3 regions of the Microbacterium sp. R86528 genome follow, and region 1 is predicted to be linked to each of the others. Evidence: predicted binding sites of a transcription regulator. Region 1 holds the regulator's gene; each other region holds the start of a gene.
What was found. The regulator HrcA, encoded in region 1, represses chaperone genes, less so after heat shock. The targets are predictions, from matches to a motif close to TTNGCACTCGNNNNNNNCGAGTGCNAA.
Positions count from the first base shown of each region.

Region 2: the regulator HrcA is predicted to act here: its motif matches at 1,557-1,583, upstream of SJY18_RS00665 (Hsp20/alpha crystallin family protein).
Region 3: the regulator HrcA is predicted to act here: its motif matches at 4,783-4,809, upstream of groL (chaperonin GroEL).

Region 1 is NZ_CP138996.1:482,122-487,724, forward strand. It holds gene hemW (radical SAM family heme chaperone HemW) at 1-444, shown strand, start outside; gene SJY18_RS02405 (carboxylesterase/lipase family protein) at 447-1,889, opposite strand; gene hrcA (heat-inducible transcriptional repressor HrcA) at 2,013-3,053, shown strand; gene dnaJ (molecular chaperone DnaJ) at 3,103-4,212, shown strand; gene SJY18_RS02420 (16S rRNA (uracil(1498)-N(3))-methyltransferase) at 4,219-4,953, shown strand; gene SJY18_RS02425 (HIT domain-containing protein) at 5,000-5,347, shown strand; gene SJY18_RS02430 (PhoH family protein) at 5,388-5,603, shown strand, end outside.
Region 2 is NZ_CP138996.1:138,641-144,243, forward strand. It holds gene SJY18_RS00655 (MFS transporter) at 1-1,166, opposite strand, end outside; gene SJY18_RS00660 (hypothetical protein) at 1,184-1,480, opposite strand; gene SJY18_RS00665 (Hsp20/alpha crystallin family protein) at 1,667-2,119, shown strand; gene SJY18_RS00670 (acyl-CoA desaturase) at 2,501-3,610, shown strand; gene SJY18_RS00675 (MDR family MFS transporter) at 3,915-5,423, opposite strand; gene SJY18_RS00680 (hypothetical protein) at 5,543-5,603, opposite strand, start outside.
Region 3 is NZ_CP138996.1:2,874,417-2,880,019, forward strand. It holds gene SJY18_RS13300 (DsbA family protein) at 1-341, shown strand, start outside; tRNA gene SJY18_RS13305 (tRNA-Thr) at 383-455, shown strand; gene SJY18_RS13310 (DMT family transporter) at 458-1,408, shown strand; gene SJY18_RS13315 (nitroreductase family protein) at 1,413-2,006, opposite strand; gene msrB (peptide-methionine (R)-S-oxide reductase MsrB) at 2,006-2,410, opposite strand; gene SJY18_RS13325 (DUF2332 family protein) at 2,498-3,490, shown strand; gene SJY18_RS13330 (DUF3263 domain-containing protein) at 3,500-3,730, shown strand; gene SJY18_RS13335 (LytR C-terminal domain-containing protein) at 3,740-4,309, shown strand; gene SJY18_RS13340 (cold-shock protein) at 4,473-4,673, shown strand; gene groL (chaperonin GroEL) at 4,847-5,603, shown strand, end outside.

The DNA.
Region 1 (5,603 bases):
CTCAGCGCTGCCGGACTCGATTGGTACGAGGTGTCGAATTGGGCCCGCAATCTTTCGCAGCGATCGCGGCACAATCTCGCGTACTGGCAGGGCTCCGATTGGTGGGGTTTCGGCCCTGGCGCCCACAGCCACATCGCTGGCGTGCGTTTTTGGAACGTGAAGCATCCAGCCGCATACGCTCAGCGCCTTGAGCACCAGAATTCGCCAGCGGCAGGGCGAGAGATTCCCGACGCAAAGGCGCGCACTCTCGAGGCTGTGCTGCTTCGAAGTCGCATTCGCGAAGGACTGCCGATCGACGAGATCGAGAGTGCATCTCGCACGAATATCGCTTCACTGATTGCTGATGGGCTCATCGATGGCGCCTCGGCACTCGGCGGCACCGTCGTACTGACCTTGCGGGGACGGCTGCTGGCAGACGCGGTCGTTCGCCGGCTCACCGACTAGGCTTAGCGCACTTTCGGTGCGGGCAGCGAATCGAGGGCGTCGGCGCGGCGCAGGGCAACAGCCGTGGTAGCCGTGTCGTACAGCTGGGTCGTGCGTTGTGCGCCATAGGCAGGCCACCCGGGATCACCTGTGCGAATGAAACGCACCCAGTCCGCGTGCATTTGGTCGGCAAGCGCCTGCGGTGCAAGCCTGCCCGCCATGCGCACCGAATCTGCGGCATTCAGCTGATCGAAGACAAAGCCAATCTCGATCGCGTGGGCCGCTTTGAGCTCTCGCACCGGGCTCTGCCACGCAAACTCATAGACGAAAGAGTTCGCCCGGCGCTTTTCGGCAACGGAGACAGCGGCCTTGCGCAGAAGCACGTCGGTGGCAATCTGCCCAAAGAGCTCTCCGGTAGACGCGTGCGGCCATGCCGCCCGATACAGCTTGACTGCTCGTGACGAAATGCCCAGCGCCAGGCGACCGAGCTGGAACTTCAGGGTTGTGATGGCAGCGAGCGCTGCCGGCGGAAACCACAATCGATACTCGTCGGTGTTTGTGCCGATCAGCAAGGGAACCTCGACGTTCACCAGCGCCTCATGGGGTGACAGCGGCAAGGTATCAGCGTCAATGGCCAGCGCGAAACCAGGTGCCCCGCCCAGTGGGGAGCCGCCCGCGGACTGCTGCCTTCTCTCTTCGAGAAGAATCCTCGGCGTGATCTGCGCGAACGCATCTCGGGTCGCGGGAAGACCCAGCCGCTTGGCCAACGCTCGGGTCACGCGGCCGGCGCGCGCCATTGAATCGGCCACCAGCGGGGCGCTTTCGATCGCTGCGCCTGCAACCAACTTGACGGTGTCAGGGCGCGAGAGCAATGCCGCTACGATCGCGCCGCCAGCGGACTCTCCCACAATCGTGATGCGGTTCGGGTCTCCGCCGAAGTGCGTGATCTCGTCGTGAACCCAACGCAACCCGGCGGCGGCGTCTGCGAGTCCGAGATTGCATGGGGCGCCCTCGAGCACTGAGAACCCTTCAGAGCCGACCCGGTAGGCAATTGAGACGAACACGACACCATCGCGTGCGAAAGCTGAGCCGTCATACGCGCTCAGCGCGGGCGTTCCTCTTTCAAGAGCCCCGCCGTGAAACCACACCATCACTGGCAAGGAGTGCGCCTCGACGGGCGTCCACACGTTCGCCGTCAGAATGTCGTCGCCCGCAATCTCGACAGACGAGAGCAATTCGCCGAGAGCGCCGGGATACGGTGACTGCGGCGCAGTCGCACCGAATTGGGTCGCATCCCGCTCTCCCTCCCACGGGGGAACCGGCTCGGGCAGCCGAAACCGGCGCTCGTCGAAAGGCGGCAGAGCGTACGGAATACCGAGAAAGCGACGAATGCCCTCGGATTCGGTTCCACGCACGTTTCCGGCGGTCAGGTGGAGCTTCGGCGTTGAACTCTGCGGATCACTCATCGCAGTCAGCGTAGGTGCGCACGAGGAAAAATGCCACACGCACGGGCTACGCTGACGCGTCAGGCGTCGAGCCGGTCTAGAATTGGCACTCACGGTTGAGGAGTGCCAGCGGGGAGGAACGTCATGGTCAGCGAACGTGGGCTCGAAGTGCTACGCGCCATCGTCCAGGACTACGTCGACACGCGCGAGCCGGTCGGGAGCAAGACGATCGTCGACCGTCATGCGTTCGGCGTCTCAGCGGCCACGATTCGCAACGATATGGCTCTCCTCGAAGATGAGGAGCTCATCGTCGCCCCTCACACCTCGTCGGGACGCATCCCGACTGACAAGGGATACCGCGTGTTCGTGGATCACCTTGCTGAGGTTCGCCCGCTTACTCCCGCCCAGCGCACCGCGATCTCTTCGTTTCTTGAGGGCCCGGTAGACCTCGATGACGCACTCAGCCGCACCGTGCGCGCCCTGACACAGCTCACCGGCCAAGTAGCGATCGTGCAGTACCCCTCGTTCGAGCGAGCGAATGTGTCTCACGTCGAACTTGTGCAATTGGGCAGTGGTCGGATGCTCGTGATCGTCGTTACCGACACAGGCCGCGTATCGCAACGGGTCAGCAATGTTCAAGACGAGTTCGATGAAACGGACCTTGGCCGCATGCGCGCTGAACTCAGCACGCTGCTGGTCGGTCGATCTGTGCGTGACGGCCTCCATCGCATCGAAACCCACCTGGCGCTGCACGACGATCCCACCAAGCCATGGGATGCCGCCACCCGCGTGCTCGCGCGTGCCGTAGCGGAAGACCTCGAAGAATTCCGGCAAGATCGCCTGGTGCTGGCAGGCAGCGCGAACCTCGCAAAACGAGAGTCGGACTTTCGTGGCAGCATCTATCCGCTCTTGGAAGCAATCGAACAGCAGGTGACTTTGGTTCGCTTGATGGGGGAGATGGTGGCCGATGAGCACGGGCTCGCCGCCAGCATCGGTCGTGAGAACGAAGCATTCGGACTCGCCGAAGCATCCGTTGTGACAAGCGACTATGACGCGACCGGCGCGGGAGCGCGTGTCGGATTGCTCGGACCCACGCGAATGGACTATCCCACAAACCTTGCGGCGGTGAGAGCGGTAGCCCGCTACCTCACGCGCATGCTCGAAGAAGACGACACGAGCCGCTGAAGCGCGCTCGCAATACGATCCCGCGCTCGTGCGCGGCAGGAAGGCGAAAGTGGCTGACCACTATGAAGTCCTCGGGGTTTCCCGAGAAGCATCCCTCGATGAGATCAAGAAGGCATATCGCCGACTTGCCCGGGAACTGCACCCTGATGTCAATCCGGGCGAAGACGCGTCAGAGCGCTTCAAGCTTGTGACGCACGCTTACGACGTGCTGAGCAACGATGAGCAGCGTGCCCGCTACGACATGGGTGGTGATAACGCAGGCTTTGGCGGCGCAGGAGGATTCGGCGGCTTCAACGACATCTTCGAGACGTTCTTCGGCGGCGCAGGTGGTTCGCGGGGCGGTCGCCCGCGCTCAAGACGCGAGCGTGGTCAAGATGCACTGGTGCGGGTGACTCTCGATCTTGCTGACGTGGTCTTCGGTGTTCACCGAGACATCGAAGTCGATACCGCAGTGCTGTGCGAGACGTGCGAGGGCTCCTGCTGCCAGCCCGGTACGTCTCCGGTGACATGTGACATCTGCCACGGAGCGGGTCACGTGCAGCGTCAGGTGCGAAGCCTGCTGGGAAACGTGGTCACCAACCAGCCGTGCAACGTGTGTTCTGGATACGGCACCACGATCCCTTATCCGTGCGCTACGTGTCAGGGTCAAGGTCGAGTGCGCTCGCGTCGCACGGTGTCTCTCGACATCCCTGCTGGCGTCGAGAACGGTCTGCGACTGCAGTTGCCGGGCTCGGGCGAAGTGGGTCCAGCCGGTGGGCCCAATGGTGATCTGTACCTGGAGATCACCGTGAACAACGACGACGTGTTCTCACGCGACGGCGATGATCTGCTCGCGACATTGGAGGTGTCAATGAGCGACGCGATTTTGGGCACCAACACCACCATCGACTCTCTCGACGGCTCCGTAGACCTTGAGATCCGTCCCGGCGTGCAGTCCGGAGACGTGCTCACGATCAAGGGCCGTGGAATCACTCCCTTGCGCGGGTCCAACCGCGGTGACCTTCGAGTCGGCGTGCATGTGGTGACGCCAACGCGCATCGGCTCGAAAGAGCGCGCCCTCATCGAAGACTTCGCCAAGCGCACCCGCGCGCCAAGCCCCAAGCTCTCGGAGTTCCACCAGGGAGTCTTCTCTAAGCTCCGCGACCGCTTCCGAGGATGATCTGACGTGGCGTTGCACTTCTTGGTTGATGATCCGCTGTCGGCTGGAGTGGGCGAAACTGTCACGCTCACCGGACCGGAGGCCCATCACGCTGCTGCGGTGCGGCGCGTTCGCGCGGGCGAAGAAGTGACCGTCGGCGATGGTCGGGGCGGCTGGCTTCGCGGCACCGTGATGTCGGTCGCGCCCAAAGAGGTGTGCATCGCGGTCGAGGAACGCCAGCAGTTTGCAGAACCCCACCCTCGCGTGATCCTTGTGCAGGCGCTTGCCAAAGGCGACCGAGACGAACTCGCGGTGCAGGCAGCCACTGAACTCGGCGTCGACGCGATCGTGCCGTGGCAGTCAGCTCGCAGCGTATCTCGATGGGACGCGGCAAAGAAGGCGAAGGGGCGAGCTCGCTGGGCGAGCATCGTGCGCGAGGCAGCCAAGCAGGCCCATCGCGCTTGGGTGCCCGAGGTTTCTGATGTTGTGACGACTGCTGCGCTGGTTGCCCGTGCTCAGTCTTCGCGAGTCGTTCTGCTCGAGCCCACTGCTACACAGCGACTCTCGACGTTCGAGGTGAAGGACGATCCTCGCGATCTGCTGCTGGTGGTCGGGCCGGAAGGCGGCATCAGTCCCGACGAGATCACCGCGCTGATAGGCGCTGGCGCCGACCTCGTTCGACTGGGCGAGACTGTGCTGCGCACCTCAACCGCGGGCCCGGCGGCGCTCGCGGTGCTGAGCGCGCGGCTCGATCGCTGGTGAGAAGCGTTTCTCTTCCGATGGTCCCACCCGCCGGTAGACTGCAGTGATGAGCGAACCCACGATTTTCACACGCATCTTCCGGGGTGAGATTCCGTCGGAGATCCTCGCAGAGACCGACAACGTGTTTGCGATTCGCGATATCGCCCCTCAGGCACCGGTCCATCTGCTCGTGATCCCCAAGACACAGCAGTACCGTGATGTCGCCGAGCTCGCAGCTGGAGATCCCGCGTTGCTGGCTGAAATGGTGGCGCTGGCCAAAGAGCTAGCCGCTACGCACGCGAACGGCGAGTTTCGGCTGGTATTCAACTCCGGCGAAACCGCTGGCCAAACTGTCTTCCACGTTCATGCGCATGTGCTCTGCGGTGAACTGACCGAAACGAGCGTCGGTGCCTGACGAACCAACAATCGACCGAGTATTTGCCGATGGCGTGGCCATGGTGCAGCTACTCGGACCTCAGGATCGCCTGCTGCGCGTCGTCGAGAAGGAACACCCTGAGGTCGACGTGCATGTGCGCGGCAATGAGATCACACTTTCGGGTTCCCGCGAAGCTGTTCAGGCCGCGCGAAGGCTGGTCGATGAACTGCTGGCAATGACCCAATCTGGTCACGACCTCGTTCCCAACGATGTCGCTTCTTCCGAGCGCATGCTT
Region 2 (5,603 bases), 340 kb from region 1:
ACGAGCCCGGCAGACGCCGCCGCGATACCCGCGCCGAGCAGAACGGTACCCAGCAGCAGGGTGATGAGTTCGCGCGGCGCGATAATCATCACGAGCGCACCGGCGGCGGCCGTGGCTGCTCCCAGAATGACGGGCGCGCGTGTGCCGATCCATCGACGCAGCACACCCGACAGCGGACCGACCACGAGCATGGCGATCGTCGCCGGCAACAGAAGCAATGCAGCGAGCGTCACTGACGCAGAGAGTCCTGCTTCGTCGCCAGAGGGCGCCTCGGCGAACGCCGGAATGAGAACGTAGATGCCGAGCAGGGCTGCGCCGAGCAAGAATGCGGTCAGTTGCGTGGCCCACACTCCGCGCAGACGCAGAGTGGGAGCGCCGAGGAGAGGATCGGGGCTCACGCGCTCGCGAAAGAACCAGTAGCAAAGCGCAACGGTCGCGATGAGAACAAGTGCGATGATCCACCACCACGGCGAGGGCCAGCGTGGTGCCTCGGTGAAGGCGAGAAGAACGGCGATCACGCCAACTGCAAGCGACAGTGCTGCTCGCAGCTCCACGTGGACGTTGCGGCGGCGGGGAATGTGGGGGAGAGCGGAAGCGAGAACAACCCAGCTCGCCACGACGATTGCAAACGGCACCCAGGCAGTGGCGCGGATGCCGATGTGATCGACCAGCAGCCCCGATACCAGCACGCCGAACCCGATCCCGGTGGCGAACATCGCGGTGACCAGACCTACAGCGCCCGCGCGGTTGTGTTCCGGTACGAGTCGTGGCACAGCGGCGATGGCCAGTGGAAACACGCCCCCGCCGACCCCAAGAATGGCGCGGCCGGCGATAAGCCACCCGAGGGTGGGCGCGATCGCCGTGATGAACAGGCCGAGTGCTACCAGCGGCAGTACCATCAGCAGCGTCCGTCGAGCGCCGTAGGCGTCTCCCATTCGCCCGATGACCGGTGTGGTGGCGACGGCGACAACCAATGTGATTGTGAGAGCCCAGGTGGCGTCCCCCGTGGTCACACCGAAAGCATCTGCCGTAATTCCAAGCACCGGGGCAGTCATCGCCTGCGGCAGAGTTGCCCCGAGCGTTGCGACGACGAGCCCTGTCATCGACACAACCCCGCGCGCCCCCAACCGTATGGGCACTCGGATCGCGCTGGTCGGTGTCGACATCACTTAACGGTAGCGAGCTAGCCCAACCGCATGCGTCCGCGTGTGAAAGGCCAGATCGGCGCTTCGTAGATCAGCTTCGCGGGGTCCTCGGGTGCGAGCGTGAACTGAGCTTCGCCAAATCGCCACATTCGGTTGAACAGAAACACGCCCAGCGTCACCGACTCGTCGGCGGCGAGCTGCCATGTGCCCACGCCCCACTGCACGGGTTGGCCTCTGCCTTCGATGATGAGCGTCGGGCGAATTCCGCCATAGAGCGCAAACCACGGCTTGTGCATCGTCAGTTCAATGCGGCGGGTGGCGCGGTCGGAGGTCATTCCCCCACGGTAGCTGGGGGAGCGTCGTGCGTCTGTTTCGGGCAGGGTTGGGGGCCAATGTTTTGACGGCGAATTTCTGGCACTCGACTGCCGAGAGTGCTAATATTTGAGCAGTTGAGTCATGTGGGCTCAACTTTGAATCGGCGCTCGAGCGCATCGTTCGAGCGAAGAGAAAAGGAGATGACTATGGCAAACTACGACCCGTTCCGTGACCTCGACCGTATTGCGTCGACCCTTCTCGAGTCGCGCGGTGGACCGCGGCGCATGCCGATGGACCTCTACCGCGACGGCGACCACTATGTGCTCGCCGCGGATCTGCCCGGAATCGATCCCGGCTCGGTTGACATCGACGTCGACGGTCAATTGCTGACAATCCGCGCTGAACGGACTCTCGCATCGGGCGATGATGTGAAGTGGATCACTCGAGAGCGTGAGGCGGCGACTTTTGTACGCCAACTCAACCTCGGCCAAGGCGTCGACACCGAGCAGATCAGTGCGTCCTATGACAATGGGGTGCTGTCGGTGACGATCCCGGTCAGCGAGAAAGCCAAGCCGCGCCGCATCGCTGTCGCGACAGCAGATTCGGTCGCAGCCCTTCAGGCGCACGAGTCTGACGCGTCACAAGCCGTCGAACAGTAGCGATCATGCGCCGCTGCGGGGCGGTCGAATCTTCCGTCCCGCAACGGCGCCCTTTCCCATAGGCGGCTGTCGCCCTTGGTCGGATCCAGGGCAACGGCAACGTATCGGCAACGGAGCTCTCATGAATGAAGAGAGACTTGATGACCCCTTTTATGACGACGTTGATGCGTTCGAGGAACAGCTCGGCGCGGAGTTGATCCGCAACGGAGTGATTGAGCGCTGGTGATCGCATGGGCTGCCCCGCTCGGCAATCGAGGTGAGATCGCCAAGGACATGCCTCTTGCGGCATCACCCCCCGCGTAGGCTCGCCGCAACGGCTCTTTCGGGCCGCCCCAACCAGCTTTGGCTCCAGGGTCGCCGCTGCCGACCAGAGGAGCCGCGATGGCATCCGTTGCACCAGCATCCACTCTCGGGCCAATCAGGCAGACGTACGCGAGTGCGACCACGTTCCCCCCTGTGGCCCGTGCGTACACGAACATCTCGCAGGTCGCGAAAGAGACCGGTCTGCTCGCACGCACCCCGTGGTTTTACGGCACTGTCGCGACCGTGCTGGTTCTTGCCCTTGGCGGCGTCATCACCGGGTTCATTCTGCTCGGCGAAAGCTGGTTTCAGCTGCTGATGGCGGCCGCACTCGGCATCATCGTCACCCAGTTCGCCTTCCTCGGACACGAGGCAGCGCACAAGCAGATCCTCACCAGCGGCCGCGCCAATGACCGCCTCGCCCGTGTTCTCGCGGCAGGGTTCGTGGGCATGAGTTTGTCGTGGTGGGATGCCAAGCACAGCCGTCACCACGCCAACCCCAACCGGGTGGGCAAAGACCCCGACATCGAGGTCGACACGATCTCATTCCTCGAAGAGGACGCGGCTCAGTCACGCGGATTCGTCCGCCTGATCACTCGCAAGCAGGGCTGGTTGTTCTTTCCACTGTTGACGCTCGAGGGCATCAACCTGCACTACCTCGGTCTGAAGCACCTGTTCTTCACCAAGGGCAAGGTCAAAGGCCGTGCGCTCGAAATCACGTTGATTCTCACGCGCCTCGCGATCGTCATCGTGCCGGTTTTTCTGCTGCTGCCGCTCGGCATGGCCTTTGCGTTCATGGGCGTTCAGCTCGCGGTCTTCGGCGTCTACATGGGCGCGGCATTCGCACCGAACCACAAGGGAATGCCGATCATCGCGCCCGACGCTCGACTCGACTTCTTCAGCAAGCAGGTTCGCACCTCGCGCAATGTCAGCGGCGGATGGTGGGCCACCTGGCTCATGGGCGGCCTCAACTACCAGGTCGAGCACCACCTCTTTCCGAGCATGTCGCGCCTGCACCTCGCGAAGGCTCGCGAAATCGTACGTGAGCAGTGCGAAACACTCGACGTTCCGTATACCGAGACCACGCTCTGGCGTTCGTACGCGATCGTCATCGACTACCTCAACCGCGTCGGACTCGCAGCACGCGACCCCTTCGACTGCCCCATGGTTTCTGACATGCGTCGTGTCTAGCCACGACGCAAGTTCGACGACGCCCGCAGATCATTCTGCGGGCGTTTGTCGTTTGCACGCGCATGGTGTTGCGGCGGCCCCGCGCTTGGCCGATGGTCGTACTATGGAGCCATGACTTCACAGCCAGAGACCGTTGCCCTCAAGCCCGTTGACGACGAGAAGAACCTTCTCGCCCCCGCAGAATCCGCGGGTGGATGCTGCGGTGGAAGCGCCTGCGGCACCAACTAAGGCACGAAATACAGCTCTGCCCCCCGCTGAGACAGCGGGGGGCAGAGCTGTATTTGTCTGTGTCGACGTCGCTGCGTCAGTGAGCAACTGGCGCAGCGTCGAGGTCGTCGGCAGGCTTGCGAATGAAGAACGCGCCGACGATGGTGAGCAGCGAGATGATCGCGCCGACGAGGTAGGCGGCGTGAATGCCCGCGGCTTCAGCGGTGACCGCGGCAGTGCCCGAGTGCGTCTGCATGGCGCTCACCGACGACATGATGCCGATCATCAACGCAATACCGGCTGCTCCGGCAACCTGTTGAGCGGTGCTGACGATGGCGCTGCCGTACGAATAGAACCTCGGTCGAACCGACGCGAGCGATGCGGTGAACAGTGGCGTGAATGAGAGGGCAAGGCCAACAGAAAGAAGCGTCTGCACCGCGACTACCACCCAGACGGCAGTGTTCTCGTCGTAGGTCGTACTCGCCCAGAGCATGCCGCTGGTGAGGATCGACCCGGGCACGATCAGCACGCGTGTGCCCCATCGGTCGTAGATGCGCCCAATGACCGGGCCGGCGAAGCCCATCGCCAATGCGCCGGGCAGAAGAATGAGGCCCGCATCAAGCGGCTCGAGGAGTAGAACTTGCTGTAGGTAAAGGGGTAGCAGGGTGATTGCACCGAAGAACACCATCGACATCAACATCATCTGGGCGATCGATAGCGAGAAATTGGTGCTCTTGAAGACGCGAAGATCGAGCAGCGCGGAGTCGGTAGCTTGCAGACGGATCTGGCGCCATGCGAACAGTGCGAGCGAAACCACTCCGACGACGAGTGAGATCGTCAGTGACCGGTCGATCTCGGCATTGGTTGCGAGCGCTGCAGCGCTCGTGTCATGACTGCCGCCGCCGATGAGGCTCAGTCCGTACACGACGCCACCGAAGCCGAACGCCGACAGAATCACGGATGGAATGTCGATGCGCGCGTGTGACTTCTCTCCGATGTTGCGAATCCACATTGCTCCGACCACTAGCGCGACGAGCGCAATAGGCAGGATCATGCCGAAGATCCAGCGCCAGCCGGCCGTCTGGATGATGAGGCCCGAGAGGCTGGGGCCGATCGCCGGTGCAAGCGCAATGACAATGCTCACGCGCCCCATCATGCGCCCACGGGACTGCGCTGGAACCACGGTCATCAGGGTGGTCATCAGCAACGGCATCATGATGGCGGTGCCAGACGCCTGAACAACGCGCGCGACCAGCAGCATCTCGAAGCCGGGAGCAAGAAACGCGATCAGCGTCCCGAGCGAGAACAACGACATGGCGGCGATGAACATCGGGCGGGTGCTGTAGCGCCGGATGAGGAAGCCGGTGATCGGAATCACGACCGCCATCGTGAGCATGAACGAGGTGGTGAGCCACTGCGCCGCCAGTGCGGTGATGCCCAGAGTTGTGATGAGGTCGGGAATCGCGACGCCCATCGTGGTTTCATTGAGGATCGCAACGAAAGCCGCACCGAGCAGCAACCAGATGACTCGTGCTTGCTCGGCAGTGAGAGCCGATTCAGCTGTTCTGACGCTGCCAGTGTCGGGCGTGGTGTCCATGGCCGCCATCGGTGGTCTCCTCGAAATCAGGCAAGGCGAAGCATGCCGCAGAGAATCGGCAAGCTCTCAGCCTAACGGCGGTTGAGCACGCCGCATTCCCGTGAGGGAGACAAATCTCAGACGAGGCCCTAACCCTCTGTGTTCGCGTCCCAGTCTTCTGAACCGATCGCGTCGGTTGCGTGCGGCGTG
Region 3 (5,603 bases), 590 kb from region 1:
CCCAGCAGCCTGAGATGGATTCCGACGGAATGGTCGACGGCGACCTTGCAGCGCTCGCGATCGCAACCGGCGCAGAGAACCCCAAAGTTGTGCGCGCCTGCATCGAAGACCAGGACTATTCCGCCTGGGCGAAGGACGCCACCGAGCGTGCCCTTCAAGAGATTCCCGATACTGACGGTCTCGCGCTCACCGGAACGCCCATGGTGCTTGTCAACGGCGAGCCTTACATGGGAGAGCTCACCGACCCTAAAGAGTTCGCGCAATTCGTGCTGACGATCGCGAGTGACACCTACTACGAAGAGGCGCCGACTCCGACTCCAACGCCGACACCGAGCTCGTAATGCGCAGGACCATCCCCGCGAATCGGTAAGATGGTCTTTCTGCCGACTTGGCGCAATTGGTAGCGCACCATACTTGTAATATGGGGGTTACGGGTTCAAGTCCCGTAGTCGGCTCAATGAGGAAGAATCCGCGGATCTTGCCCACTTGGGTGGCGATTTGCGGTGCAATCAGTGTGGGTGCTCTCACCGCGATGCAAGCGCGAGTGAACGGGCAACTCGGTGTCGCCTTAGACGACGGCTTTGTCGCCGCGTTCATTTCCTTCGGCTCGGGGTTTGTCATTCTGATCGTGCTGAGCGCACTGTTCCCCGCCGGGCGCGGGGGAGTGCGCCATCTGGTTGACGGAGTGCGCGCAGCGACGATCCCCTGGTGGATGCTGCTGGGCGGCGCCGCGGGAGCATTCGCCGTGGCCACCCAGGGCCTGTCGGTGGGCATCATCGGGGTAGGCCTGTTCACCGTGGGAATGGTGGCCGGTCAAACCGTGAACGGTCTCGTCTTGGACCGCACCGGCTACGGACCTGGCGGGGTTGTCGCGGTGACAATGCCGCGCGTGATCGGAGCGGCAATCGCTCTGGTCGCCGTCGGGTCGGTGTTCGTCGGCGACACCGTGCAGGGCATTCCAGTGTGGATGCTGATTCTGCCGTTCTTTGCCGGTGCGGGCATTGCATGGCAGCAAGCCACCAACGGCCGCCTGCGTCAGCAGGTGGGCACCCCGCTGACGGCGACACTGGTCAACTTTGCCGGCGGCACAACGTTTCTTGCCGTCGCGGCAGTGATCGACGTCGCGATCGTCGGCATGCCCGAGGCGCTTCCTGCTGAAGCATGGATCTACGCCGGGGGCGCCCTCGGCGTCGTCTACATCTTCTTGTCTGCGGCGCTGGTGCAGCACACGGGTGTGCTGCTGCTCGGGCTCGGCTCGGTGGTCGGGCTGCTTGTCACCGCGGTCATCCTCGACGCCATCTGGCCGACAGCGTCCAGCCCGCCATTGCTCACTCAGATAGTGATCGTCGCGATAGCGCTGCTGTCGGTAGTCGTCGCAGCTGCGCCGTGGCGGCTGCGACGACCCTGAAGCCTCACGACTTCTTGGGCTTGGGCTTCGTCTTCGACTTCGGTTTCGGCAGACGCGAGAGATGCTTGCGGGCTTCAATCGGCTTGCGACGTCCGATGCGAGCGCGCGGTGGCTTGCCGCCGACGTATAGCCAGCCGAGAAGTTCTTCGTTCGCCTCGAGCCCGTGCAACTTGGCAACGGCCTTCGAGCGGGTGTAATGACCGGTGCGCCACAGTACGCCCCAGCCAGCTTCGTCGAGCAACAGGCTCAGCATGTGGGCGACGCCCGACGCCACGGCCTCTTGCTCCCACCGCGGAACCTTGTCGCTTTTGCGGTAGGTGGCCACGACAGCGATCAGCAGAGGCGCTCGCAACGGCTTGGTTGAGGCCCCTTTGCGTCCCTCGGCTTTGTTGATGGCTTTGCCGAGCCGATCGCGGTCGGCGCCGCGCAGCTCGATCAGTCGCCACGGTCGCATCGAGGAGTGGTCCGCGACGCGGCCCGCTGCGCTCACCAGGATCTCGAGCTCGGCGCGGGCGGGCGCTTGTTCGGTGACTTTCGACCACGAGCGACGAGCGCGAACCGCTTCGAGCGCCGGGGCCACCCGCTCGGGCTCGCTCACTAAGAGGCTTCCGGGGTGAAGTTTAGCGACAGCGAGTTCATGCAATAGCGGTCACCCGTCGGGGTGCCGAATCCGTCGGGAAACACGTGCCCGAGGTGTGAGCCGCAGTTCGCGCAACGCACTTCGGTGCGCTGCATGCCGTGGGCGTTGTCTTCGAGCAGTTCGACGGCCTCGGGGCGCACAGATTCGTAGAAGCTCGGCCACCCGCAGTGGGAGTCGAACTTGGTGCCACTCTTGAACAGCTCAGCATCGCATGCGGCGCAAGTGTAGAAACCAGAGCGGCTTTCGTCGAGAAGCTCGCCCGTCCACGCGCGCTCTGTCCCCGCTTTGCGCAGCACCGCGTACTGCTCGTCGGTGAGTTCGGCGCGCCACTCGGCGTCGGTCTTGTTGACGGCGTAGTTCATGAGTCCTCCTTGGGTCTTCGTCCATTCAACCGCACGGTGTGCGCGTATGTTCCGTGAGTGCTGTGCATTCGCCACGAGAATGGGGGAGTGCATGAGTCTGCGGAACAAGTCGTCATGGCGCGGTACGGCCGCTTCGCCCGCGATGAGGCCCCCGGCCGCTCGGCGCTGTATGAAGAGTGGGCGATGGGGGTCGCGGCAGGTGGTGCGGCTGCTCGCACCATTGCACGCCTGCCGCCCACACGCCGTCAGCCACCGTTGGTATTCGCCGTTTGCCGCATGCTCGGTGCACCAGAGACAACCTTCACCGAGTGGTCACGGTGGTTGCGAGAGCACGCCGAAGCGGTTGTCGCCGAGGCCTCTCAGCGCAGTCTGCAGACCAATGAGCCGTTGCGCTGTGCGGCGTTGATGCCCGCGCTGAGCCTTATTGCCGGGCCCATCGCGCTGCTTGAGATCGGTGCGAGCGCCGGGCTGTGTCTAGTGCCTGACCGCTATTCCTATCGCTACGGCGACGGCACACAGCTTGATCCTCGCGCGGCCGCTTCAACGGTGTTGCTCGACTGCGAGCTGGTTGGCCGGCCCGCGCTGCGAATGCCAGAGATCGTCTGGCGCCGCGGCATCGATCTGCAGCCGCTCGACGCCTCGTGCGCCGATGACCGCCGCTTTCTCTCAGCGCTCGTCTGGCCGGGAGAGATCGGTCGATCCGAGAGGATTTCAGGCGCGCTCGATATCGCAGCACGAGAGGCACTCGTAATCGACGCGGGCGATGCGACAGACGCTGCCGTGCTGCGGGCGGCCGCAGCCTCGGCGCCGCGAGATGCCACGCTCGTGGTGACGACGCCCGGAGTGCTGCCGCATATTGCCCACGCAGACCGCGAGCGGCTTGTCGAGACGATTCGTTCGATGGATGCTGAATGGATCAGCATCGACCCGCCCCGACTTCTCGCGCAGCTCGCCGGTGCCACCTTGGACGAGTCTTGGGACCGGTTCGTTCTCTCGCTCAATGGCGAAGCGATGGCAAATGTTGATCCCCTTGGCGGCTACGTGGAGTGGCGGGCAGTCGAGGTGGATGCTGCGCGTTAGCGTTATCGGGTGCCCCTGACCGACCGTGAACGCGCCATTCTCGAATTCGAGCGAGAGTGGCGTCGCCATGTCGGAGCGAAAGAAGAGGCGATTCGAGCGGAGCTTGCCCTCTCGCCCGCTCGCTACTATCAGTTGCTCGGACGACTCATCGATACGGTGCCCGCGCAGGAATTCGACCCGATGCTGGTGAAGCGACTGCGCAGACAGCGCGATACTCGGCTTCATAACGTGGGCAGGTAACATTCTCTGGTGCCGAAAACGTCTGTGCCGAAGGATCGCTTCGACGACCTCCCTGAGTCAGGGCGTATTGGTGCGCACCGCGCCGAGAACCCGCATATGCGCGGGTGGGTCGTTCTGCTGTGGGCGGCGCTTGCCACCATCGTGCTGATCACCGTCGGCATCTTCGCCACACTGATTGCCTCCGGCCGGATCGAGCTGGGCGCCCCCGAGCCGGCAGCGACCGTTGAACCCACACCCGATGTGGAAGCGGTCGTCGATACGTCATTCGATGTGGTGATCTTGAACGCCACGCCCGAGAGCGGGCTTGCGACCCAGTTGAAAGATGTCGTCGTTGCCGCGGGTTGGGCCGATGAGATGGTCACCGCGAGTGAAGCAGGTTCAGAAGACTTCGCTGAGACGACGGTCTACTACCTGAACGACGAAGACGAAGCGGCGGCTTTGGGTCTGGCGAATGTCATCGGTGGTGCCGAGGTCGCGCAGACCGACGTATATCAACCCGCGACAGCAGACGAGCAGCAACTCACGATCGTGATCGGTGTGGACCGCGCCTCAGCCGGTACCGCAACGCCCACGCCCTAGTCGGCGCACTCGAAGGGTGGCGACGCGTTTCGCCAGCAAATGCTGATGTGTTTCGCCCGCGTAAATACTTTGGTGCGCGCGTGTCAACAGATGCCGATCTGGCGTTCGTCGCTGCGCAACGCTCCATACGATGATTCTTGTCGCACCACACACAGGAGATCGCATGGCTCAGGGCACCGTCAAATGGTTCAACGCTGAAAAAGGATTCGGGTTCATCACCGTCTCCGACGGGCAGGACGTTTTCGTTCACTACTCGAATATCGATATGAGCGGCTTCCGCGTGCTCGAAGAGGGCCAAGCCGTGGAATTCACCGTCGGTTCTGGCCAGAAGGGCCCCCAAGCTGAGACGGTTCGCGTCATCTGACGAGCGGCAATGACTTGAGAAACGCCGGTACCGAAAGGTATCGGCGTTTCTGTGTGTCACCACACCGCGTGCGTGGCTTGCACTCGATGGGGTCGAGTGCCAGAATGGCTTAGCACTCGCATTCGTAGAGTGCCAATAATGCAAGCCCAACGTCCGGGAGGGACGACACACACATGGCAAAGATCATCGCTTTCGACGAGGAGGCCCGCCGTGGCCTCGAGCGCGGCCTCAACATTCTGGCCGACGCCGTCAAGGTGACGCTCGGCCCGCGCGGTCGCAACGTCGTGCTTGAAAAGAAGTGGGGCGCCCCCACGATCACCAACGATGGCGTGTCCATCGCCAAGGAGATCGAACTGGACGACCCGTTCGAGAAGATTGGTGCCGAGCTCGTCAAGGAGGTCGCCAAGAAGACTGACGACGTCGCTGGCGACGGCACCACCACCGCTACCGTTCTGGCGCAGGCGCTCGTTCGCGAAGGTCTGCGCAACGTCGCAGCCGGCGCAGACCCGATCTCGCTCAAGAAGGGCATCGAGAAGGCCGTTCAGGCCATCACCGCTCAGCTTCTCGCCGACGCCAAGGAGGTTGAGACCAAGGAGGAGATCGCTGCCACCGCGTCCATCTCGGCCGGCGACGCTGAGATCGGCGCCCTGATCGCCGAGGCGATCGACAAGGTCGGCAAGGAAGGCGTGGTCACCGTTGAGGAGTCCAACACCTTCGGCACCGAGCTCGAGCTCACCGAGGGCATGCGCTTCGACAAGGGCTACCTGAACCCGTACTTCGTTACCGACCCGGAGCGTCAGGAAGCGGTCTTCGAAGACCCCTACATCCTGATCGCGAACCAGAAGATCTCGAACATCAAGGATCTTCTTCCGATCGTCGACAAGGTCATCCAGGATGGCAAGGAACTCTTGATCATCGCTGAGGACGTCG